Regions from separate parts of the Vagococcus changpingensis genome, predicted to be linked through region 1. Evidence: predicted binding sites of a transcription regulator. Region 1 holds the regulator's gene; each other region holds the start of a gene.
What was found. Region 1 encodes LexA, which represses DNA repair genes until DNA is damaged. Its sites were predicted from a motif close to CNAACANNTGTTNG; they were not measured.
Positions count from the first base shown of each region.

Region 1 (8,383 bases):
TGTGAAGAAACCAATTACCTCATGTACTGGTGAAGAAATAGCGAAAGAATGGTTGTATCATATCGGGGTACCCGTTGATAAGATTGATGATTTAGCTAAAAATTCTGTTAATGTTATCCCAACTTATATGCCATTTATTACGTCTTACTTTATGCCAAGAGCAAATGGTGATAGACCATTAGTTGTCCCAAATGGTTCTAAAAATCTAGCATTCATTGGAAATTTTGCTGAAACGAAACGAGACACAGTGTTTACAACAGAGTATTCTGTTAGAACAGCGATGGAAGCTGTGTATGAATTAATGGACGTTGATAGAGGCGTACCTGAAGTATTCGCATCAGCATTTGATATTCGAACATTACTTCGTGCAACTTATTATTTAACAGATAAGAAAACTCTCCCTGAAATAAAAGTACCTTGGTTAATGAGTAAGGTTGAAAAACATGAACTGAAAAAAATTCAAGGCACATTTGTTGAAGAGTTATTAAAAGATAATCATTTATTATAATTGAAAAAGCAACTTCAAATGAAACTGGAGTTGCTTTTTATTTTTGTCTTAATTGGTTTAAAATATCTGTGGCTGTTTGGGTATTCATATGGGGAGACTGTCTTAGTTTTTCTGTGACTTGTTCTATTTCATCCCCAGTGGCGCCAACTTGTATAGCTAAAGAGCTTGCATGTAATTTCATATGCCCTTTTTGAATACCATCACTAACCAGTGCTTTTAGTGCGGCAAGGTTTTGAGCAAGACCTACTGAAACAATTATTCTAGCAAGTTCTTCAGACGTTGATATAGACATCATATTTAAATTTGCTTGTGCCATAGGAAGAACCGAAATAGCTCCTCCCACGCTACCAATTGACATCGGTAAAGTCAGTTTCCCAACTAAGTACTCATCTTGCACGTGCCATTCTGTCATACTTTGATACGTACCGTTCTTGCTAGCATATGCATGAGCAGCAGCCGAGACAGCTCGCGGATCGTTTCCTGTTGCAATAACAACAGAATCAATACCATTCATGATGCCTTTATTATGAGTGACAGCACGATATGTATCGAGGTTGGCATATTGAGTGGCTTTTTCAATTCTTTGAGCAATGTTTTTCCCACTAGTTGATTGATTTCCAAGTTTATCAAAAGGAATCGAGCAAGTCGAAGTGACAAGGGATTCGGTGTTATAGTTACTCAAAATAGACATCAGTGCTTCACCACCGACTAAATCAACAATAAGTGGGGTGACCCCTTCAAGAATCGTATTAATAATATTCGCTCCCATAGCTTTTTGGACATCTACTAATAAATACACAGTTAAAAATGTATCATCACCGTTTTCAGATTCAAAAATGTCGCAAGTAATCTCTTTTAACCCGCCACCACGTTTTACGATTGATGGGTGAGCGTTATCTGCGACTTCTTTAATTATATCAACCTGTGACAAAATTAGCTTTTTAGCGTCATTTGGATTCGTTACGCCTGTTAAGATAATTTGCCCGCGTTTCAAATAAGTTTCGATAGATGTTTTAAAACCATTGGGTCTAGCTAATTTAGCAGCATTGCTACAAGCAGCTATAACAGAAGGCTCTTCAACAACCATTGGAATGATTTTTTCTTCACCATCAATCAGAAAATTCAGTGCAACACCTAAAGGAAGTGGAAATTGAGTTAATTGATTTTCAATCAGAGAATTAGCCACGTCATTATCTAAAGGTGAATTGTTTTTAAACAAGCAATAGTCTTTGTCGTCTAGATAATGCTCACTAAGTAAGATAGAGAGTCTTTCATCTCGTGTTTTCTTATAAAACTTATTAAATAAATTCGTCACTAAAATACTCTCCTTGAAATTTAGTTTTTACCGTACAGACGTTGATGATTATCAGTACCTTTAAAGAAAAAGATGCCATTGTCTGTTTTATCTTGATTAAACAAATGATTACCATCTGAATCGATGCTTAATTCTTTGGTAAACATCGTCGTATAGTCTTCGATAGATAAATCCATTCTATTGGTTAATAGTTTTTCATGTTCAGCTGCTAATAAAGAATCTTTAAAACCATCAACTAATTTTCCGGTAAATATTTCTGCTACAGCACCGCTACCGTAACTAAAGAAACCAATGCGATCAGTTGCGGTAAGAGAAGATGACGCATGTTCAATCAAGGACATAAAACTTAAATACAATGAACCAGTGTAAATATTTCCGATATCACGAGAGTAGTTTGTACTATATTGGTAGTTTTCTAGTAATAAGTCTTTGTTTTTTGGTGCCTCTTTCTCCAAAACTGGTAGTAAAGCTTTTTTCCCCATTTTGGTATAAGGTAAATGGAAACAAAAAGCAGAAAAATCTTCTAGTGATAGATTAGTCCGTTTAGAATATTCTACCCATAACTCACTGAAAAAAGAAATATACGCTTCATTTGAGAATTTGCCATCGACAATGGCTGTTTTAGAATAATTTGGTCGCCAAAAATCAAAAATACTTTTTGTCATAGAAACGGATACTTCCTCAATTTCTAAAATACTAGGTGAAGAGCTGATAATCATTGCAATAGCACCAGCTCCTTGTGTGACTTCGCCAGAACTATTTAGTCCATATCGTGAAATATCTGATCCAATTACTAATGCTTTTTTATCTGGATGCAGTTTAACAAAGTCAACAGCCATCATTAAACCGGCTGTCGCACCATAGCATGCCTGTTTTAAATCAACTGATTTTGCAAAAGGATGGATGTCTAGTAGTTGATGAATAAATGAAGCAACTGATTTTGATGCATCGACACCTGTTTCAGTTCCAACAACGATTAAATCTATGTTATTTAAATCATTTTTTGTAAGTAGAGGATAGGCGGCATTTGCAGCCATGCTGACTGTATCTTGACTTATAGGAGGAACAGACATTTTTGATTGTCCAATGCCTATAGTAAATTTATCAGGATCTACCCCACGATAATTTGCTAGTTCTTCTAATTTAATATATGTGTTTGGGGTGTAAAAATTTATTTTATCTATACCAACCATACATTTAACCTACTTTCTTTTAGAATAAGAGTCATTTATAAGTATTCTATCATAGAAAGAGATAAAGAGTGGAACTTCTTCAGTGATTTTAGTAATCTCTTAAAGTATAAAAAAACAGAACTCTTAAAAAGAGTTCTGTTTAGTATATTTTTTAATTAAGCTTCTTCAGGTTTAGCATTAACTAACTCAGGTTCTGCAACGATATCGTTAGCTTCATCTTCAACAGGAGCAGCCATTTCAACTACAGCACAAATTTGTTCTTCTGCATCTGTAATGATTGTAAACTCATCATGTTTAGGAATATCAGCAACTACTAAAGAATCTCCAATTTCTAAATCTTCAATGTTTACTTCAACACGTTCTGGTAATTTATCTGGAGTAGCTGATACAATAACACTATATAAGTTTTGTTCTAGAATACCACCAGATTTAACTCCTTTAGAAGTTCCAACAAGTGATAATTCAGCTTCTACTTCAGTTTCTTGAGACATATCTACTGCTAAGAATTCTACGTGAATCCATGATTTAGTGAATGTATCTAATTCATAAGTATGTAATAATGTACTAATTTTTTTACCGTCTAACTCTAATACATAAACAGCATTTAATCCATTTTCACGAATATCTTTTTCAAGTTGACGGGCATCAACAGAAATTGATAGATTTTGTATACCGTTACCATTTACAGCTCCAGGTACACGTCCTTCTTCTCTAAGTTTTCTGCGGATAGATCTTGGTCTAGTTGCTCTTTCTTCTACTTTTAACACTACTGACATAAATAATTTCCTCCTTTAGAATATAACATCTTAATTAGTTCGTTATTTAGTTCATGTAGACGTAATCGTTGTGATGAGCTAATCGATTAATCTAGGTGATATTGATAAGTGTGTTAAATTTATCAATAACGAACAATAAGATTATATTATACCTTTTGAGGCAATCTTAATAATTAAATACTAATTAATAAGTTAAATATGGTGACTAAGGACTTAAGCAATCCATATATTGCCTGCTCATCATGGTTTTAAACCACACTATAATATAAGCTTATGAACTAACCATACGACGAAAAGAAGAAAAGGTCAAGTGATATAGTTTTAAACAAAAAAACAAACTCCATGAGTTTGTTTTTTTGTTATGATAAAGAACTAAATAAATATTCTCTTACTAATTGTTCAGTAGCGTCAATAGAATCTTTATGGGTTCTTTCATAAGCATGACTTGACTCTATACCTGCTCCAATTAGCCCGTGTTTAACATCTGCTCCAGCTTTCATTGCAGCAGATGCATCACTACCATAATAAGGATAAATATCTAATTGGTAAGGAATTTTTTTCTCCTTGCACAGTGACACGAAATGATTTCGAAGGTCTACATGATAAGGACCACTAGCATCTTTGACACAGATAGATACGGTGTGTTCATCTGTTTGTTGATCATCTCCCATAGCTCCCATATCAACTGCAACATATTCAACAACTTGAGAATCAATATTTGAATTTCCACCATAACCGATTTCTTCGTTATTTGAAAAGAAGAAATGGGTTGTGTATGGCAAGGTTTGTTTGGTTTCTTTTAGATTGATTAAAAAATTTATTAGAATAGCTGCGCTAACTTTATCATCTAGATGACGAGATTTTATATATCCTGATGGTGTAATAATTGTTCTTGGATCAAAACTAATAAAATCTCCTACTTGAATACCAAGTTGTTCTGTTTCATCTTTTGAAAATACTTTTTCATCAATTCTAACTTCCATATTTTGTTGGTCGCGTTTAGCTGTTCCAGCATCTTTATAAACGTGAACACTAGTTTGATGCATTAAAATCGTACCTGTGTAGTCTCCGTTATTTTGAGTATGAATTGTGCAGTATTCACCTTCAATTGAATTGAAATGAAACCCACCAATTAAGTCCAATTTTAACCTACCATCTGGTTTAACGGCACGAACCATAGCACCTAACGTGTCAATATGAGCAGTAATAAATCGTTGTTTCTCTTGATTTGTTCCAGGAACAGTGATTATTAAACTTCCTTTATTATTAATACAAGGCTTATAACCAGATTTATTTAATAGGTTACTAATAAATGCAATAATTTTTTTAGTATCTCCCGTTGGAGAAGGAATATTGGTTAATTCCTTTGTTAATTCAATAGTATCTTTATACAAATGACTCATCCTTTCTTTTTAATTAAGGGTAGATGAATCATTCATAAAAAGCAATGCTTATTTTTTATAGGATAGATGGTTATGTTTTTGTTGAGAGCGACGATAACTTTTTTCATCCCAAAGCATTAACCATAATAATACAAGTGGGGTCAATATAATTAATGCAACATCTAATCCCATATTACCTAAAATAACACCAATAATTAAGACAATTAAAATTAGAGCATATCTTCTGATAGCAAACATAAAACCACTCCTTAAACTATTTGATAGAACATATGTTCTTATCTTTGAATATATTATACAAACATCCGTTCCCTTTGTAAAGAAAAAAATAAAGCATAGTGTTATGCTTTATTAAATATGATTTCTATAAAGTCCAACCACTTTACCTAAAATAGCGACACTGTTTAAGATAATTGGTTCTAATGTATCATTTTCCGGTTGTAATCTAATATGATTTTTTTCTTTAAAAAACCTTTTACATGTTGCTTCATTTTCATCTGTCATAGCAATAACAATTTCACCATTAATAGCAGATGACTGTTTTCTTACAATGACATGATCACCATCAAATATCCCAGCATTTATCATACTATCTCCACGAATGGTTAACATGAATAAACTGTTTTGTTCATATTTTAAGTCAGGAGGTAATGGGAAAAAATCTGATGCTTCTTCAACAGCTAAGATTGGCTCACCTGCAGTTACAACACCAAGCATTGGAATAAAAGGAGAGTTAACGCCAATCATTTTTAACCCTTCATTTGTTAATTCGATTGCTCTGGGCTTAGTTGGATCACGAGTAATCAATCCTTTTTTTTCCAAACGTGATAAGTGACCATGAACAGTAGACGTTGATGAAAGGTTAACAGCTGTTCCAATTTCTCTTACAGTTGGAGGATACCCTTTTTTTTCAACTTGTTCATGAATATATTTTAAAACGTCTAATTGCCTAGAAGAACGTTTAGTTGACATGATGATACCTCATTTCCTTTTTTTTGAGTGTAACATAATTTTTTCTTAAAATCAAACGCATGTTCGTACGTTTGAACGATATATAATTGTTTTTTTATCTTTTTTAAGCTACTATTTAGGTAGTACTTTAAGGAGGTCGTGACTTATGTTAAGTGAAAAAAAATTAGCAAGAATTAATGAGCTAGCAAAGAAAGCAAAAACAACTGAGGGACTAACTGACGTTGAAAAAAAAGAACAACAATTATTGAGGGAAGAATATTTACATAGTTTTAGAAAAGGTATGAGAAATCACATTGAGGGAATGAAAGTAGTCGATGAAGAGGGGACAGATGTTACTCCTGAGAAATTAAAACAAATCCAAAAAGAAAAAGGATTACATGATCGATAAAATTGCATGTGTTATTTCTATAAAAACGCTTGTAAAATAATATTATTAGATGTAAAATACAATAAAGGTAAAAAAAACCTAAATAGGAGGGCGTTATATGTTATTTGATCAAATTGATCAACTAGGTGTGAATGCAATTCGTACCCTTAGTTTAGACATGGTTCAACAAGCAAATTCAGGACATCCAGGATTACCCATGGGGGCAGCTCCAATGGCTTATACTCTTTGGACAAAATTTTTAAAGGTCAATCCTAAAACATCAAGACAATGGGTAGACCGTGATCGTTTTGTGTTATCGGCAGGACATGGTTCTGCAATGCTTTATAGTTTACTTCATTTGTCAGGTTATAACTTACCAATGGAGGAATTAAAAAAATTCCGTCAATGGGATAGTTTGACACCAGGACATCCTGAAGTTCATCATACAGATGGGGTAGAAGCAACAACTGGTCCATTAGGTCAAGGAATTGCGATGAGTGTTGGATTTGCGATGGCAGAAGCGCACCTCGCTGCAACATATAACAAAGATCAATTTAATATCGTTGACCATTACACGTATGCTTTATGTGGTGATGGTGATTTAATGGAAGGTATTTCTCAAGAAGCAATCAGTTTAGCTGGTCATTTAAAACTTGGTAAATTAATTGTGTTATATGATTCAAATGGTATTTCATTAGACGGACCATTAGATAAGTCATTTACGGAAGACGTTAAAGGTCGTGTTGAATCATCAGGATGGCAACACATTTTAGTCAAAGATGGCAATGATTTAGAAGAAATTGCGAATGCTATTGAATCCGCACAAAAAGAAACTACAAAACCAACCATGATTGAAGTCAAAACAGTGATTGGGTTTGGTGCTGAAAACGAAGGGACAAACAAAGTTCATGGTGCACCACTTGGAGCTGAAGGTGTGGCGTTTGCTAAAAAATCTTACGGTTGGGATTACCCAGCATTTACTGTACCAGAAGAAGTCGCAACACGTTTCCACGCTGATATGGTAGAAAAAGGTGAAAAAGCAGAAGCAGAGTGGCAAAAACAATTTGCTGATTATAAAGCTGCTTATCCAGAACTAGCGAAACAATTTGAAGAAGCCTTCAAAGGTGACGTGACAGTTGATTTGGAATCTGTTTTACCAACATATGAACTTGGTGAAAGTGCGGCAAGTCGTGTGACAAGTAAAGAAGCCATTCAAGTCTTATCTAAAGAAATCCCATCATTCTGGGGAGGATCTGCCGATTTATCATCATCAAATAATACCATGGTGGCAGCTGAAAAAGATTTTGAACCAGGACAATATGAAGGCCGTAATATTTGGTTTGGGGTTCGTGAATTTGGTATGGCAGCAGCAATGAATGGGATTGCTTTGCATGGTGGAACACGTGTCTATGGTGGAACATTCTTTGTATTCGTTGATTACCTACGTCCAGCGTTACGTTTATCAGCGATTCAAAAAGCCCCTGTCACATTTGTGTTAACACATGATTCGATTGCGGTTGGTGAAGATGGTCCAACGCATGAGCCAATCGAACAGTTATCAAGCTTACGTGGGATACCAAATGTAAACTTAATTCGTCCAGCTGATGGCAATGAAGTATCAGCTGCATGGAAATTGGCCGCAACGTCAACGGAGACACCAACTGTTTTAGCTTTATCAAGACAAAACTTACCTGTTCTTGAAGGAACAAAAGAAAAAGCCTATGAAGGCGTGGGACGTGGAGCATACGTATTATCTCCATCAAAACGTGACACACCAGACGGAATCTTAATCGCGACTGGATCAGAAGTTAAATTGGCAATGGATGCTCAAAAAGCGTTGTATGAAAAAGAA
Region 1 covers NZ_CP093384.1:1,391,671-1,400,053, reverse strand. The annotation lists gene MN187_RS06905 (oleate hydratase) at 1-508, shown strand, start outside; gene MN187_RS06900 (hydroxymethylglutaryl-CoA reductase, degradative) at 546-1,823, opposite strand; gene MN187_RS06895 (hydroxymethylglutaryl-CoA synthase) at 1,844-3,016, opposite strand; gene MN187_RS06890 (50S ribosomal protein L25/general stress protein Ctc) at 3,172-3,792, opposite strand; gene MN187_RS06885 (M42 family metallopeptidase) at 4,152-5,186, opposite strand; gene MN187_RS06880 (hypothetical protein) at 5,244-5,432, opposite strand; gene lexA (transcriptional repressor LexA) at 5,544-6,164, opposite strand; gene MN187_RS06870 (DUF896 family protein) at 6,310-6,552, shown strand; gene tkt (transketolase) at 6,650-8,383, shown strand, end outside.

Region 2 (8,383 bases), 710 kb from region 1:
AATATTTTTTCCTTTATATCTCACTTCTAATGTTTCAGAATTATATCGTTGACCATGACACACTTCACAAGGAACATACACATCTGGTAAAAAGTGCATCTCGATTTTGATGATACCGTCACCACGACATGCTTCACATCGGCCACCTTTCACATTAAAACTAAAACGCCCCTTTTTATAACCACGTGTTTTGGCTTCATTGGTTTTAGCAAACAAATCACGTATATCATCAAACACACTCGTATAAGTTGCCGGATTACTTCTTGGTGTTCGTCCAATCGGACTTTGATCAATATCAATTATTTTTTCAATCGATTCATAGCCTGTAATCTTATCAAACTTACCAGGTTTAGCTGAATTACGATTAATTTTTTGAGCCAGAGCTTTCTTTAAAATCGTATTAACCAATGTACTTTTACCAGAACCAGAGACACCAGTAACCGCAACAAATTTCCCCATCGGAAATTCAACTGATAGATTCTTCAAGTTATTTTCTTTGGCACCAGTAATTTTAACACATTCACCATTGCCTTCACGTCGTTCTGTAGGGACATCGATTTTCCTTTTACCAGATAAATATTGACCAGTTAATGAATGTGGATCTTTTTCCACTTCTTCTGGCGTTCCAGCTGATATAATTTCTCCACCTTGTTCACCAGCACCTGGACCAATATCGATTAGATAATCTGCCGCTCGCATTGTATCTTCATCATGTTCCACAACAACTAGTGTATTACCTAAATCACGCATCTTTTTAAGCGAATCAATTAAGCGATTATTGTCTCGCTGATGCAATCCAATAGATGGCTCATCTAAAATGTATAGTACACCTGATAGATTTGACCCAATTTGAGTAGCGAGACGAATACGTTGGGCTTCTCCACCCGATAATGTTCCAGCAGAACGGCTTAGCGTTAAATACCCCAAACCGACATTTTCTAAGAAACTTAATCTATCTTTTATTTCTTTTAAAATTGGCTGTGAAATTATGGTATCTTGTTCACCAAACGTTAACTTGGACATATAATTTAATGATTTATTTACTGATAAATCACTGATTTCTCCAATATGTTTCCCATCAATTTTTACCGATAAGGCTTCTTTGTTTAGTCGATAACCATGACACGTTTCACATGTTAATTCTGTCATGTATAGCTTCATTTGTTCTCTTGTATAATCACTATTTGTTTCGTGATAACGACGATTAATATTTGTTAAAATCCCTTCAAAAGGAATATCAACATCACGCACGCCACCAAACTCATTTTTATAGTGGAAATGGAACGTCTTTTCTCCAGACCCTCTGAACAATAAATCTTTTTGTTCTTTTGTTAATTCTTTAAATGGTGTATCAAAATCAATACCAAATTGTTCGCAGGCTTGTTCTAACATATTTGGGTAGTAATTTGAGCTGATTGGATTCCACGGTACAATCGCTCCTTCACGTAACGTTTTCATCTCATCTGGAACAACTAAGTCTGCATCTACTTCCAACTTAACACTTAATCCATCACACTCTGGACACGCACCAAATGGCGTATTAAATGAAAACAATCGAGGTTCAATATTGCCTACTGTAAATCCACAGTAAGGGCAAGCGTAATGCTCACTAAACAACATCTCTTCTTGTCCCATCACATCTACTAATACATAACCATCTGCCAAACGCAACGCCAATTCAAGTGAGTCAAACAATCTTGAGCGAACGCCATCTTTTATCACAATACGGTCAACGATAATTTCAACATCATGCTTTTTATTTTTTTCTAACTCTGGCACTTCAGAATTATCATAGGTTTCCCCATCAACTCTCACTCGGACAAACCCATCTTTTTTGATTTTTTCAAATACTTTTTTATGTTGTCCTTTTTTCCCACGAATGAGTGGTGCTAGAATCTGAATTCTCGTTCTTTCTTCTAACTCTAACAATTTGTCTGTCATCTGCTCTGGAGACTGACTACTAATTTTCGTACCATCATTTGGACAAATAGGCTCACCTACTCGAGCGAATAATAGCCTTAAATAGTCATTTATCTCCGTGACGGTCCCAACTGTTGAACGAGGATTTTTACTGGTTGTCTTTTGGTCAATTGAAATGGCTGGACTCAACCCATCAATACTATCAACATCTGGCTTATCCATTTGCCCTAAAAATTGTCGTGCGTATGACGACAAACTTTCGACATAACGACGTTGCCCTTCAGCGTATAACGTATCAAATGCTAAGGAACTTTTTCCTGAACCAGAAAGTCCTGTAATCACGACGAGTTTATCTCTTGGAATAGTTACATCTATATTTTTTAAATTATGTGCTCTTGCACCACGAATCACTATTTTATCATTTGCCATATACCTTATCTCCTATTTACTTGCTTTTAGTTCTAGCAACGTATCTCTCAATGTGGCAGCTTTTTCAAAATCAAGTGCCTTGGCAGCATCTTTCATTTGTAACTCAATATCAAGTAAAACAGCTTCTTTTCCATCTCTATCCATTGCATTGTATTGTTCTTTAATAGACACTGAATCAGCTGATTCATCTTCGCTTTCTTTTGTAATGCGAATCAAATCACGAATATCTTTCTTAATTGTTTTCGGTACAATACCATGTTCGGCATTATATTCTTCCTGAATAGTCCGACGACGACTTGTTTCTGACATCGCTCGCTCCATTGAGTCAGTAATCTTATCAGCATACATAATAACTTTACCGTCGGCGTTTCTTGCCGCTCGTCCGATGGTTTGGATAAGTGAGCGTTCACTACGTAAGAACCCTTCTTTATCAGCATCAAGTATGGCAACAAGTGACACTTCAGGAACATCTAATCCCTCACGCAATAAGTTAATCCCTATTAAAACATCAAACTCACCTAATCGTAAATCGCGAATAATTTCTGTTCTCTCAAGTGTTTTTATGTCACTATGTAAATATTTTACTTTAATTCCTAATTCTTTAAAGTAATCCGTTAAGTCCTCTGACATTTTTTTCGTTAACGTCGTAATAAAGACACGCTCATTTCGTTCAACATGTTCATATATTTCACCGACTAAATCATCAATTTGCCCCATGATTGGTCTTACTTCAATTACTGGATCAAGTAAGCCAGTTGGTCTAATAATTTGTTCCACAATGTCATCTGTTTGTTCCATTTCATACGGTCCAGGAGTAGCAGACACATACATAATTTGGTCCACTTTTTCTTCAAATTCTTCCAATCTAAGTGGTCGGTTATCTAACGCACTAGGTAATCTGAAACCATAATCCACTAACATTTGTTTTCTTGCTCTGTCCCCATTATACATGCCCCTAATTTGAGGCATCGTAACATGGGATTCATCTACCATTATCAAAAAATCATCAGGAAAAAAATCGAGTAAAGTGTAAGGTGCTTCTCCTTCTCGTCTTCCATCCATATGCCGAGAGTAATTTTCAATCCCTGAGCAATACCCCATCTCACGCATCATTTCAATATCATAATTAGTTCGCTGTTCTAATCGTTGGGCTTCTAATAATTTTTCTTCACTTCTAAGTTCTTTTAAGCGCCAATCTAATTCTTTTTGAATTTTAGCGATGGCTTCTTCTAAATGCTCTTCATTCGTCACAAAGTGAGTCGCGGGGAAAATCGCCACATGCTCTCTATCTCCAATAATTTCACCTGTTAAGGCATTAAACTCTCTAATGCGGTCAATCTCATCACCAAAAAATTCAATTCTTAAAGCAAAGTCATCTTTTGACGCTAGAAATATTTCCACAACATCACCGCGTACACGGAAACGTCCACGCTGAAAGTCAATGTCATTTCGTTCAAACTGAATATCAACTAAATGTCTAAGAAGTTGATCCCGTTCCATTTCCATCCCTTCACGTAATGACAAAACTTGATTTTGATATTCTCTAGGATCACCTAAGCCATAAATACAAGACACAGATGCCACAACAATCACGTCATTTCGCTCTAATAGGGAACTAGTCGCTGAATGGCGTAATTTATCTATCTCATCATTGACACTCGAGTCTTTTTCAATATATGTATCACTTGAAGGAACATAGGCTTCTGGTTGGTAGTAATCATAATAGCTCACAAAATACTCCACTGCATTATTTGGAAAAAACTCTTTAAACTCACTGTATAGTTGTCCAGCAAGTGTTTTGTTGTGTGCAATAATCAGGGTAGGTTTATTAACTTGCTGTATTACATTAGACATGGTGAACGTTTTACCAGATCCTGTTACCCCCATTAATATTTGAGCTTTTTCATTATTTTCTATATTCTTTACTAATTGCTTAATCGCTTCCGGTTGATCCCCAGCCGGTTCATATTTTGACACTAAATCAAAGGTATTGTTTGTTTGTCTATCAATCATGCTGAAACTCCTTTAGATTTACTTATTTCCTCAATTTTATCATACCGAACATACTTTCGCAAAACAGTTCGCTTTATAAAAAAATAATCGATTTAGTGTTATTTTAAAGAATGTTGGAGTAGAATAGAAACAAAAGAAAGGTGTGGTTACATGGTTAAATCTATTTCAAATGAACAAATCAAACATATGGAGCAAAAATACGTGGCTAATCGTGAGCATTTATTAAGCCAACGTGCAGTGATGAAAAATGGTATTTTAGCCTCATCAGAAAATCAAAAAGCAGTTGTTGAAAACAATCCCGTTTTCTCTATCGACTTAGATACAGGAAACGTGACAAATCAAAAACAAAGTGGTCGTTGTTGGATGTTTGCAGCCCTTAATACATTCAGACATGATGTCTTAAACAATCATCACATCAAAGACTTCGAATTATCTCAAAACTATACGTTTTTCTGGGATAAATTTGAAAAAGCAAATTACTTCTATGAAAATATTATCAAAACAAGCAACCAAGAATTAACAAGTCGTGAAGTAGCATTTTTACTAGCAACCCCTCAACAAGATGGTGGCCAATGGGATATGTTAGTAGCGATTATCCAAAAATATGGGATTGTGCCAAAAACAATCATGCCTGAAACAAAAAGTAGTTCAAGCAGTCGTGAGTTAAATACTTACTTAAATAAAAAATTAAGAAAAGATGCCTTAACATTAAGAACATTAATTGCTAATGGCGCCTCTGAATCAGAAGTTGAAACTCGTAAAATTGAGTTACTACAAGAAATCTATAATTTATTAAGTACCTCTCTAGGTACACCACCAACTGAATTTGATTATTCTTACTATGATAATGATGGTAACTATCACTTAGAACAAGGGCTAACTCCTACTTCTTTCTATGATAAATATATTGGAACTGATTTAAATGATTATGTCAGCATTATCAATGCCCCAACAAAAGACAAACCTTACAATCAAGTTTATACAGTTGATATGTTAGGAAACGTCGTTGGTGGTAAAGAAGTTCGTCACTTAAACGTTGATATTGAAACATTCAAAAACTTAGCTATCGCGCAATTAAAAGATGGCGAAAGTGTTTGGTTTGGTTGTGATGTTGGCCAATCGTCAACAAGAGATACTGGTATTATGGCAACTGATATTTATAGTGTACAAGATACATTAGATATTAATTATGATATGAGTAAAGCAGAACGTTTAGATTATGGTGAAAGTTTAATGACTCACGCAATGGTCTTAACAGGCGTAAACTTAATCAATGATAAACCAACTAAATGGAAAGTTGAAAATAGTTGGGGGGATAAAGTTGGAACAAAAGGTTATTTTGTCATGAGTGATGATTGGATGAGTGAATACACTTATCAAGTCGTTGTAAACAAAAAATACCTTTCTGATGACTTAAAAGAAGTCATTGAAAAAGATGATGTCACTGTTTTAGCTCCTTGGGATCCAATGGGAGCTCTTGCATAAAATAGAAAAAAGAGTTGACCACTTTTAAGCGGCTAACTCTTTTTTATTATTGTAATTGTGATTTAATTAAATTTTGTACACGAGCCAGTTCTGTTTCAGGAATTTCCTGATAAGAAATCCCATCAATCATCACTCCCTCACCTTGCAAGGTATCACTTTCGATGTGTTTAAAACTATCACGATATGTCATCGCAATCTCAAACATTTCATCCGGTTCTAAATCTGTTTTCATATTATTTTCTATTGCCGTTAATATTTCCTTATAACGTTTTACACCTGTAAAACCTAATGCCTTGTCAGCAATAGCTTCAATAACCTGTTGTTGTCGCACTTGTCTACCATAATCTCCATTTGGATCCTCATATCTCATCCGTGTATAAGCGAGTGCTTCTTTACCATTTAATTTGATTGGTCCTTTTTTAAAGGTCATACCATCTTGTTCAAATTCAAATTTGTTTGTTACCTCTACTCCATCAACTGCATTGACCAATTCTTCAAATCCCATCATGTTAATCCAAACATAATGATTTAAGTGCATATCTAATAAATGGTCGACAGTATCCATCGCCATTTTAGCTTGTCCATAAGCATAAGCATGAGCTATTTTTTCTACTGAATTATGTCCAACAATTTCAGCCCGTGTATCTCGTGGAATACTAATTAAAGTTGTTTTCTTTTCTTTAGGATTTACTGTTGCGACAAGCATCGTATCTGAACGTCCCACATCATTTCGTCCAAAATCACCAGTATCTAGTCCTAATAATAAAACAGAAAAAGGCTCTCCCTCTTGAATATTTTTATCATCGGATCTTCCTTCAACTGGTTCGCTTACCTTATTCGCCACGCCTTTTATATCAAAATAGGTTTTGGCCAATAAAATTCCTGATCCTACTATAACTAATAACAAAATTGTCACCAATACTATTATGGATTTTTTTAATTTACTTGACTTCTTTTTAACATTTTTTTTACGTCTACTTTGTTGATTACCCATCACACATCTCCTAAAAAACCAATTTTATAGCACTAATTTTACCATAATGATTATTAATCCTATCATTTTTTTAGGTTAACCTTAAATAATTTTTAAAGTCTATGAATTTTTTATTACTTTTTCTAGATTTTTTATAGCTAACTCAATATTTTTAGGATGTGTGGCTAAATTGATACGAATAAACGTCCCACTGTGTTTACCAAACCATTCACCGTAATCTATCGCTAATTTAGCTTTATCTTGGACAATTTCTTTCATTTTATCTTGTGTAACATAACAAGATAAATCAACCCATGATAAATATGTCCCCTGTTTTTCATATACAATCGCTTCTGGTAATAATTTCTTAAATAATTGAGTCATTAAATCAAAATTATCATCTATGGTTTGATTCAATTCATCTAGCCACTGTTCTCCAAAATCATAACTTGCTTGCGTAGCAATAACCCCCATCAAACTAGTTGGATTACTAATTCTCGTCTTGATAAATTCATCATATCTTACTCTTAAATCAGGTGATGGAATAAAAATATGCGAATGAAGTAAACTTGCTAAGTTAAATGATTTTGATGCAGCATTCACCACAATTAATTTATCAAAATCGACACCCTCTACCCCTAAATAACTAATAAATGTATGACCTTTTGCTACAAAATCTTGATGAATCTCATCAGAAATCAATAAGACTTCATATTTTTGACAAATATCAGATATTTTCTTTAATTCCTCAAGTGTCCACACACGTCCAACAGGATTATGCGGCGAACAAAAAATCAGTGCTTTGACGTTTTCTTTTTTTATCTTTTCTTCCATCTCTTCATAATTAATCTCATATCTACCCTGATTAATCACTAAGTCAGATACAACTAACTTGCGTTTATTATCCTTTACCACATCATAAAACGGGTAATATACTGGTGAACAAATCATGACAGCCTCTTGTTCTTTTGTAAAACATTGAATTAAGTAATGCAGTGAATTCACGACACCTGTCGTAAAACGTAACCACTCTTTTTTAACTTCAACATTGTGTTGGTTTTTTTGCCAAGATTTCACTGCTTGGTAATATGAATCAGGTACTACAGAATAACCAAAAACACCATGATTGATTCTTTCAATCATTTTATTTTGAACCTCTTCAGGAATTTTAAAATCCATATCTGCTACCCACAAAGGAAGTAATCCTTCACTTCCAAAGTGTTCTGTAACCCCGTCCCATTTTAATGAGTCTGTTTGATGACGATCCACATAATACTTATCATAAAAATTTGTCATGTCTTTTTTGCACTCCTTTTTTAATTAATATCTCATTCTATCATATATGACAATTAGTAAAAAAGGGGTTATTTTTACACAATGACAGAAAGGGTTGATTAAACTATAAATTAGGTTTAAAATAAAGATAAATTAGGCAAACCTAAAAAAGGAAGCGAAATGATGAAAACTTTATTAAATTTAAACCTTAATGACCAAGCTACTATCTCTCACATCTCTCACCCAGATGCAGATATGAAACAACGACTATATGACTTAGGTTTCTAT
Region 2 covers NZ_CP093384.1:677,568-685,950, reverse strand. The annotation lists gene uvrA (excinuclease ABC subunit UvrA) at 1-2,349, opposite strand, end outside; gene uvrB (excinuclease ABC subunit UvrB) at 2,362-4,362, opposite strand; gene MN187_RS03450 (C1 family peptidase) at 4,513-5,847, shown strand; gene MN187_RS03445 (LCP family glycopolymer transferase) at 5,894-6,841, opposite strand; gene MN187_RS03440 (MalY/PatB family protein) at 6,941-8,116, opposite strand; gene MN187_RS03435 (FeoA family protein) at 8,279-8,383, shown strand, end outside.
Region 2: uvrB (excinuclease ABC subunit UvrB) is a predicted target of LexA. The motif match lies at 4,408-4,421, and genes of this name have one in related genera.

Region 3 (8,383 bases), 130 kb from region 1:
CGATTTTGCAGAGACCTGTGTTTTTGATAAACAGTCGCTTGGGCCTATTCACTGCGGCTGAACTTGCGTTCAGCACCCCTTCTCCCGAAGTTACGGGGTCATTTTGCCGAGTTCCTTAACGAGAGTTCTCTCGCTCACCTTAGGATTCTCTCCTCGACTACCTGTGTCGGTTTGCGGTACGGGTCATTTGTTTCTAACTAGAAGCTTTTCTTGACAGTGTGACATTGAGACTTCGGTACTCTATTTCCCTACTCATCACAACTTGTTCTTAAAGATAAAAGCATTTGACTCTTATCAAAACTTGTTGCTTGAACGTGCACTTCCAGTCGCACGATCTCATAGCCTCCTGTGTCCCTCCATTGTTCAAACAAAACAAACGAGTACAGGAATCTCAACCTGTTGTCCATCGCCTACGCCTATCGGCCTCAGCTTAGGTCCCGACTAACCCTGGGAGGACGAGCCTTCCCCAGGAAACCTTAGTCATTCGGTGGACAGGATTCTCACCTGTCTTTCGCTACTCATACCGGCATTCTCACTTCTAAGCGCTCCACCAGTCCTTACGATCCAGCTTCAACGCCCTTAGAACGCTCTCCTACCATAGAACCAAAGGTTCTATCCACAGCTTCGGTAACATGTTTAGCCCCGGTACATTTTCGGCGCAAGGGCACTCGACTAGTGAGCTATTACGCACTCTTTAAATGGTGGCTGCTTCTGAGCCAACATCCTAGTTGTTTGTGCACCCTCACATCCTTTTCCACTTAACATGTATTTTGGGACCTTAGCTGGTGGTCTGGGCTGTTTCCCTTTCGACAATGGATCTTATCACTCACTGTCTGACTCCCGGATATAAATGAATGGCATTCGGAGTTTATCTGAATTCGGTAACCCAAGACGGGCCCCTAGTCCAAACAGTGCTCTACCTCCATCATTCTCAAATCCGAGGCTAGCCCTAAAGCTATTTCGGAGAGAACCAGCTATCTCCAAGTTCGTTTGGAATTTCTCCGCTACCCACACCTCATCCCCGCACTTTTCAACGTACGTGGGTTCGGTCCTCCAGTGCGTTTTACCACACCTTCAACCTGGACATGGGTAGGTCACATGGTTTCGGGTCTACGACAACATACTCATTCGCCCTATTCAGACTCGCTTTCGCTACGGCTCCGCTTCTTCAGCTTAACCTCGCATGCTATCGTAACTCGCCGGTTCATTCTGCAAAAGGCACGCTATCACCCATTAACGGGCTCTAACTTCTTGTAAGCACACGGTTTCAGGTTCTATTTCACTCCCCTTCCGGGGTGCTTTTCACCTTTCCCTCACGGTACTGGTTCACTATCGGTCACTAGAGAGTATTTAGCCTTGGGAGATGGTCCTCCCGGATTCCGACGGAATTTCTCGTGTTCCGCCGTACTCAGGATACTCATAGGTGTGTTGTCAATTTCATCTACGGGGCTTTTACCCGCTATGGCTGACCTTTCCAGATCGATTCGACTATCCACAACAGCTACCACAATTGAGTCCTACAACCCCAATAAGCAAGCTTATTGGTTTGGGCTGTTTCCGTTTCGCTCGCCGCTACTAAGGAAATCGATTTTTCTTTCTCTTCCTACAGGTACTTAGATGTTTCAGTTCTCTGCGTCTACCTTCTAATAGCTATGTATTCACTACTAGATAATATCCTATAAAAGATACTGGGTTCCCCCATTCGGAAATCTCCGGATCATAGCTTACTTACAGCTCCCCGAAGCATATCGGTGTTAGTCCCGTCCTTCATCGGCTTCTAGTGCCAAGGCATCCACCGTGTGCCCTTATTCACTTAACCTTTTCTAACCTTACGGTTAGCTTTTTTTCATTAACTATTAACTAGCGATAGATAATAGTTAATACATTTCACAGTTCTTTAAAAGAAACTGTTCAACGCGGTGTTCTCGGTTTATGTTGATGTCTAACTTCAACTATCCAGTTTTCAATGAACAATCTGTTTGAGAGTAGACCTCTCAAAACTGAACAAAGTAAAACGTAATGTGTTTTCCGTAATTATCCTTAGAAAGGAGGTGATCCAGCCGCACCTTCCGATACGGCTACCTTGTTACGACTTCACCCCAATCATCTATCCCACCTTAGGCGGCTGGCTCCAAAAGGTTACCTCACCGACTTTGGGTGTTACAAACTCTCGTGGTGTGACGGGCGGTGTGTACAAGGCCCGGGAACGTATTCACCGTGGCATGCTGATCCACGATTACTAGCGATTCCGGCTTCATGTAGGCGAGTTGCAGCCTACAATCCGAACTGAGAACAGCTTTAAGAGATTAGCTAAACCTCGCGGTCTCGCAACTCATTGTACTGTCCATTGTAGCACGTGTGTAGCCCAGGTCATAAGGGGCATGATGATTTGACGTCATCCCCACCTTCCTCCGGTTTGTCACCGGCAGTCTCGCTAGAGTGCCCAACTAAATGATGGCAACTAACAATAAGGGTTGCGCTCGTTGCGGGACTTAACCCAACATCTCACGACACGAGCTGACGACAACCATGCACCACCTGTCACTTTGTCCCCGAAGGGAAAGCTCTATCTCTAGAGTGGTCAAAGGATGTCAAGACCTGGTAAGGTTCTTCGCGTTGCTTCGAATTAAACCACATGCTCCACCGCTTGTGCGGGCCCCCGTCAATTCCTTTGAGTTTCAGCCTTGCGGCCGTACTCCCCAGGCGGAGTGCTTAATGCGTTAACTGCAGCACTGAAGGGCGGAAACCCTCCAACACTTAGCACTCATCGTTTACGGCGTGGACTACCAGGGTATCTAATCCTGTTTGCTCCCCACGCTTTCGAGCCTCAGCGTCAGTTACAGACCAGAGAGTCGCCTTCGCCACTGGTGTTCCTCCATATATCTACGCATTTCACCGCTACACATGGAATTCCACTCTCCTCTTCTGCACTCAAGTCCTCCAGTTTCCAATGACCTTCCTCGGTTGAGCCGAGGGCTTTCACATCAGACTTAAAAGACCGCCTGCGCTCGCTTTACGCCCAATAAATCCGGACAACGCTTGCCACCTACGTATTACCGCGGCTGCTGGCACGTAGTTAGCCGTGGCTTTCTGGTTAGATACCGTCAAGGTGATAACAGTTACTCTATCACTTGTTCTTCTCTAACAACAGAGTTTTACGATCCGAAAACCTTCTTCACTCACGCGGCGTTGCTCGGTCAGACTTTCGTCCATTGCCGAAGATTCCCTACTGCTGCCTCCCGTAGGAGTCTGGGCCGTGTCTCAGTCCCAGTGTGGCCGATCACCCTCTCAGGTCGGCTATGCATCATGGTCTTGGTAGGCCGTTACCCCACCAACTAACTAATGCACCGCGGGCCCATCCACCAGTGACACCGAAGCGTCTTTCATACTTTCGCCATGCGGCAAAAGCAATTATGCGGTATTAGCACCTGTTTCCAAGTGTTATCCCCCTCTGGTGGGCAGGTTGCCCACGTGTTACTCACCCGTCCGCCACTCACTTCTTTTCGGTGGAGCAAGCTCCGGTGAAAAGAAGTGCGTTCGACTTGCATGTATTAGGCACGCCGCCAGCGTTCGTCCTGAGCCAGGATCAAACTCTCAATAAAAAGTTGATAACATCTTGCGATGTTTAGCTCATTTGTTTTAAAACTTGCTAGCGAATTGTATTCACTAAATATGGTTTGTTTCTACATAGTAGAAACGCCCTACACATTTGGTTCGTCTTACTTTGTTCAGTTTTCAAAGGTCTAAACTTTGTTGTCGTAACAACTTTTATATCATAACAAGTTTATAATAACTTGTCAACAGTTTTTTGAATTTTTTAAATTTTCTGAAAATTCGTTCGCTAGAATAAAAATCCTATTAGCTAAATGTTAAAAGTTGTACTTTTTAAAAGCTGTGTCTCAAGGACATTTACTAATATAACAATTATGTCACAATTCGTCAACAGTTTTTTTTATTTTTTTCAATATTACTTATTTATTTATCCTTTTTTAATGAATAAAGGTAATTCTATTACTTCATAAACAGACTTTTCTAAAGATGTGATTGTTACTCCTACTAGTCTAATACCACTATTTATCCAATTTAATTCTTCCCACAATTGATTAACATAAAAATAAATTTCTTCCGTTTGACAAATATATTTATTTAATGTCATCCTTCTTGTAACTGTTTCATAAGAATTAGTTCTTACCTTTAGAACGATTGTTTTTCCTTTTAATTCATTTTTCAATAGTTTTTGACTAACTTCTTCTGACAATTCTCTTAAATGATTTAGTACATCCAATTCTTGGATAAGTATTTTTCCAAAAGTTCTTTCTCTACCTATTGATTTTCTCTCTCGATTATTTTCTACTGGATCATTATGGATTCCTCTAACTTTACGATATAAGCTATATCCTTTTTTACCAAACCAATCGATTAACGTCAATTCGGGTATGTCATATAAATCTTTTCCTGTGTATATGCCCATTTCATGCATGAATGGAATTGTCTTCTTTCCAATACCATAAAATTTTTCAATTGGTAACTCAAACAAAAACTTTTGTGCCTCTTTCGGTAGTATAACGGTTAATCCTTTAGGTTTATCGTAATCTGACGCAATTTTAGCTAAAAATTTATTATAGCTGACTCCTGCAGAACTAGTTAGTTCGACTTTCTCATAAATTTTAGATTGAATAAGTCGGGCTATTTTTATTGCACTTTTAATATCTTGTTTATTAAGCGTTACGTCAAGGTAAGCCTCATCAAGAGAAAGAGGTTCAACTACATCAGTGTACTCTCTAAAAACTTCATGAATTTGTTTAGAAACTTCAGCATAATATTCCCGATTTCCTGAAACAAACACGGCATGTGGACATAGTTCATATGCTTTTTTTGCGCTCATAGCTGAATGAATACCGTATTTTCTTGCTTCATAATTCGCTGTAGTGACAACTCCGCGTCCATTTGTATCATTAGGGTGTTTGGCAATGACTAACGGCTTACCTTTTAGACTAGGATTATCTCTTTCTTCTATAGAAGCATAAAAAGCATCCATATCAATATGAATAATTTTCCGAGATAAATCATTGATTAACGGAAACCTTAACCCATTTGACATAAACTAACCTCCAAAAAAAGAATATACGTTCGTATCAATTATACCACGAAGACACAAAAAAACCACCAAAGCCGTCGCTCTAGTGGAAATGAAGGTTGTAAATGATTCTATTTTACTTATAAATAGAATTCAAAAACCAATTCGGGATAATTGGTATGCCATTCATCATACGACTTATGCATTAAATTCATCTGACTTTAAGGTATCAATATAATAAAAAAAGAATGAGAATCATCTCATTCTTTAAAAACTTGTCCAAATTTCATCTTCTTCCATTACTTCTTCTTCTAAAAATTTTCCTTTAGATAAATCATCATAGAACGCTGCTTTCGTCGCATTAATATATGGATTAATCCATAATAATCCTATTCCCATTGTTAGCATTCCCACAAAATACCACCCAATAAAACTAATATCTAACCAAAATAATCGACCTTTATGCCCATCCATTAATTCACGACTTTCAGTTATAAAACTTGTAGCGCCCATACTCCTTGTATCACGAGATGAAGATAAATCTTTATAAATAAAGTTTGCTTGTGAATAAGAATATCCTTTTACAATACCTGGAATAATAAATAATAAAGTCCACAAGTATTGGAAAACATATGTCAAAATATTAATCAATAATACTGGAACAAAATCATTTCCATTAAATAATCTAAACGATTCTTTAAACGACATATCTTGTGATTTTCCACGCCTTATGACATCTAAAAAAGTAAATGAAATACCAATTGTTAAAAATGTTATAACAAAACTAAATATAGGTCCTGCTAATGGAGCAGATCCTACTGAAGCAATTGCCGCTACTACGTCTGAAGCAGGTGATTCATCATCGAAGTCTTCCTCCCATGTATATTCATGTTGAATACTATCATAGTCGTCTCCCGCTATTTTTGAATAATTTGATTGATCACTTGCCGTCGTGACAATAAATAATCCAAACACCACTATTATTATAGTAAGAAAAAACATTGAAATCATTTGAATGATTGATGGTACCAAATTCAACATTACTGCTTCTTTCCATCGTCCTCTGAGTGATTCTTTTGCTTGCATTTTAAGTTCTTTAGAGGATTTATACATACATATCACATCCCTCTCCTTTTATTGACACTTATTTTATCATTTTTTTTTTCAAATGAATAACATTTATATCATATCAATAATGTCTCCACTATTTAATAGAATCAATTTAGAAGATGTCACGTTTCTTTGATAAATTTCTTCTAACGCTAATTGATAAAGTGTTAATTGACCAACATAACGTTGTTTTAATTTTTCTAATTCTTCAATACTAGCATCTTTAGGCACATAATCTGTTTTAAAATCATATAAAATAAGCTCTGAGTCTGTTAAGACAAATCCATCAATAATCCCATGAATCAATACAGTATCCTCTTCTTTAGTCACATAATCTTGATACAGCTCTTTAGCTGGTAATAGTAAGGAAAAGGGTTGTTCTCTTCTAGTAAATTCATGGTGTGCTAATAGATATTCGCCAAATGTTGTATCAAAAAACGACTTTATTCTATTGATAGGTAATATAGCTGCTAATTTTTCTGTAAAAACACCATTTTGTATCATTGTCTCTATTTGTGCCTCTATATCTTGTTCTGTTGGCTTTTTATCAAGAGGTAGCAATTGCATCAATAAATGTACTGCTGAACCAATATCTGTCGATTTAATTTGGATATCACCTTCCATAAATTTAGGCTTAGCACTATCACTCAATACTTCCCTATGTGCTTTTATTTGTTTCTCTTTTGAGAAATTAAGTGTTGGTACATCCTTCATATCAGGTTCTTCAAATAATCGTTTAACCTCAGAAACAGACTGATAACTTGCCGTCATAGTGGCATCTTTTTCAGGATAAGAAAAATTTAAGCGATCTACTACTTCTTTTAGTAATTTAACATTTGGTTTCACATCAGATATTTTTAACCCTTCTTCTTGCCCTCCTTGAACCATATGTCTAGCTAGAATATCCTTTTCTTGATAAAAATGAATTGAAAACTGACCTGGATGTTTCTTTAGTCCTGGTAAAACAGCCACATCACTCGTTGGAAAATAAGTTTCAAAGTCTGGATGCCTTACTAAAGACATGCCTATCCAGTCCATCAAACTTGATGTTGACTGTCTACTTGCGGTCGGTAACACTATATGCTCAGTACTGGTTGAAGTTGCCCATTTCTTATAAGCATCATCTTTACTTTTATAGGAACCGACTAAGTAGAGCTTTTCTTCTGCACGAGTTAGCGCCACATATAATTTACGCATCTCTTCAGCCAAAAGTTTTTGTTTTTTATATTCTCTAATCACATTGAAAGGAAAAGTATCATATTCTAATCGTTTTTCAATGTCTTTGTATTTGATTCCCATACCAAGTTCTTCATCGAAAACAAATTTTCGTTGTCTAACATCCATAAGATTGAATTGTTTTGACATATCTAATAAAAATACAACAGGAAATTCTAAGCCTTTACTAGCATGAATGGTCATCACTCTAACCGCATCTGCTTCTTCATTAATGTTAGAGGCTTCCGCTAAATCTTTATTTTTTTGCTGCATTTTTTCGATAAACCGAATAAATTGAAATAGCCCCTTAAAACTCATCTCTTCATAACTCGATGCACGATGATACAACGCATGAAGATTTGCTTTTCGTTGCAGACCAGATGGAAGTCCTGCTACATAATCAATTAAGTCGGTATCTTTATATATTTGCCAAATCAATTCAACTAATCGTTTTCTTCTAGCCAACTCACGCCAATAATTAAACTGTTGATTAAACGTCTCGATAATTTGATATAACTGACTGGATTTATCCCCGTCTATTAAAAATTTCTGCAAGGCGTCATAATAATAGCCTGTCATGTCATAGCTTTTTAATAGAACCATATCATTTTCACCAATCCCAACAATCGGCGAGCGTAAAATAGCCGCTAACGGAATATCTTGATAAGGGTTGTCGATTAGTTGTAGTAAAGAAATCATGATTCTAATCTCAGTTGCTTGAAAATAATTTTGTGTATCATTCACCATTAAAGGGATATCATACTCTTTAAAAATATCTAAGATATCTAAGTTATTTTTTTTCGTTGGTGTTAACAATACAATATCTTTATAGGTGATTGAACGCATTTTTTCTTCTTTTTTATCAAACAACTCAAATTTCTTATCAATTAATTCTCGAATTTTTAACGCAACAAGTCGTAACTCACCTTCTGTTTTTCCATCTAGTCTAAATTCTAATGACTCCTGATTTTTTTCTTCTGA
Region 3 covers NZ_CP093384.1:1,518,161-1,526,543, forward strand. The annotation lists rRNA gene MN187_RS07400 (23S ribosomal RNA) at 1-1,819, opposite strand, end outside; rRNA gene MN187_RS07405 (16S ribosomal RNA) at 2,045-3,602, opposite strand; gene dinB (DNA polymerase IV) at 3,980-5,101, opposite strand; gene MN187_RS07415 (DUF975 family protein) at 5,345-6,190, opposite strand; gene addA (helicase-exonuclease AddAB subunit AddA) at 6,257-8,383, opposite strand, start outside.
Region 3: dinB (DNA polymerase IV) is a predicted target of LexA. The motif match lies at 5,120-5,133, and genes of this name have one in related genera.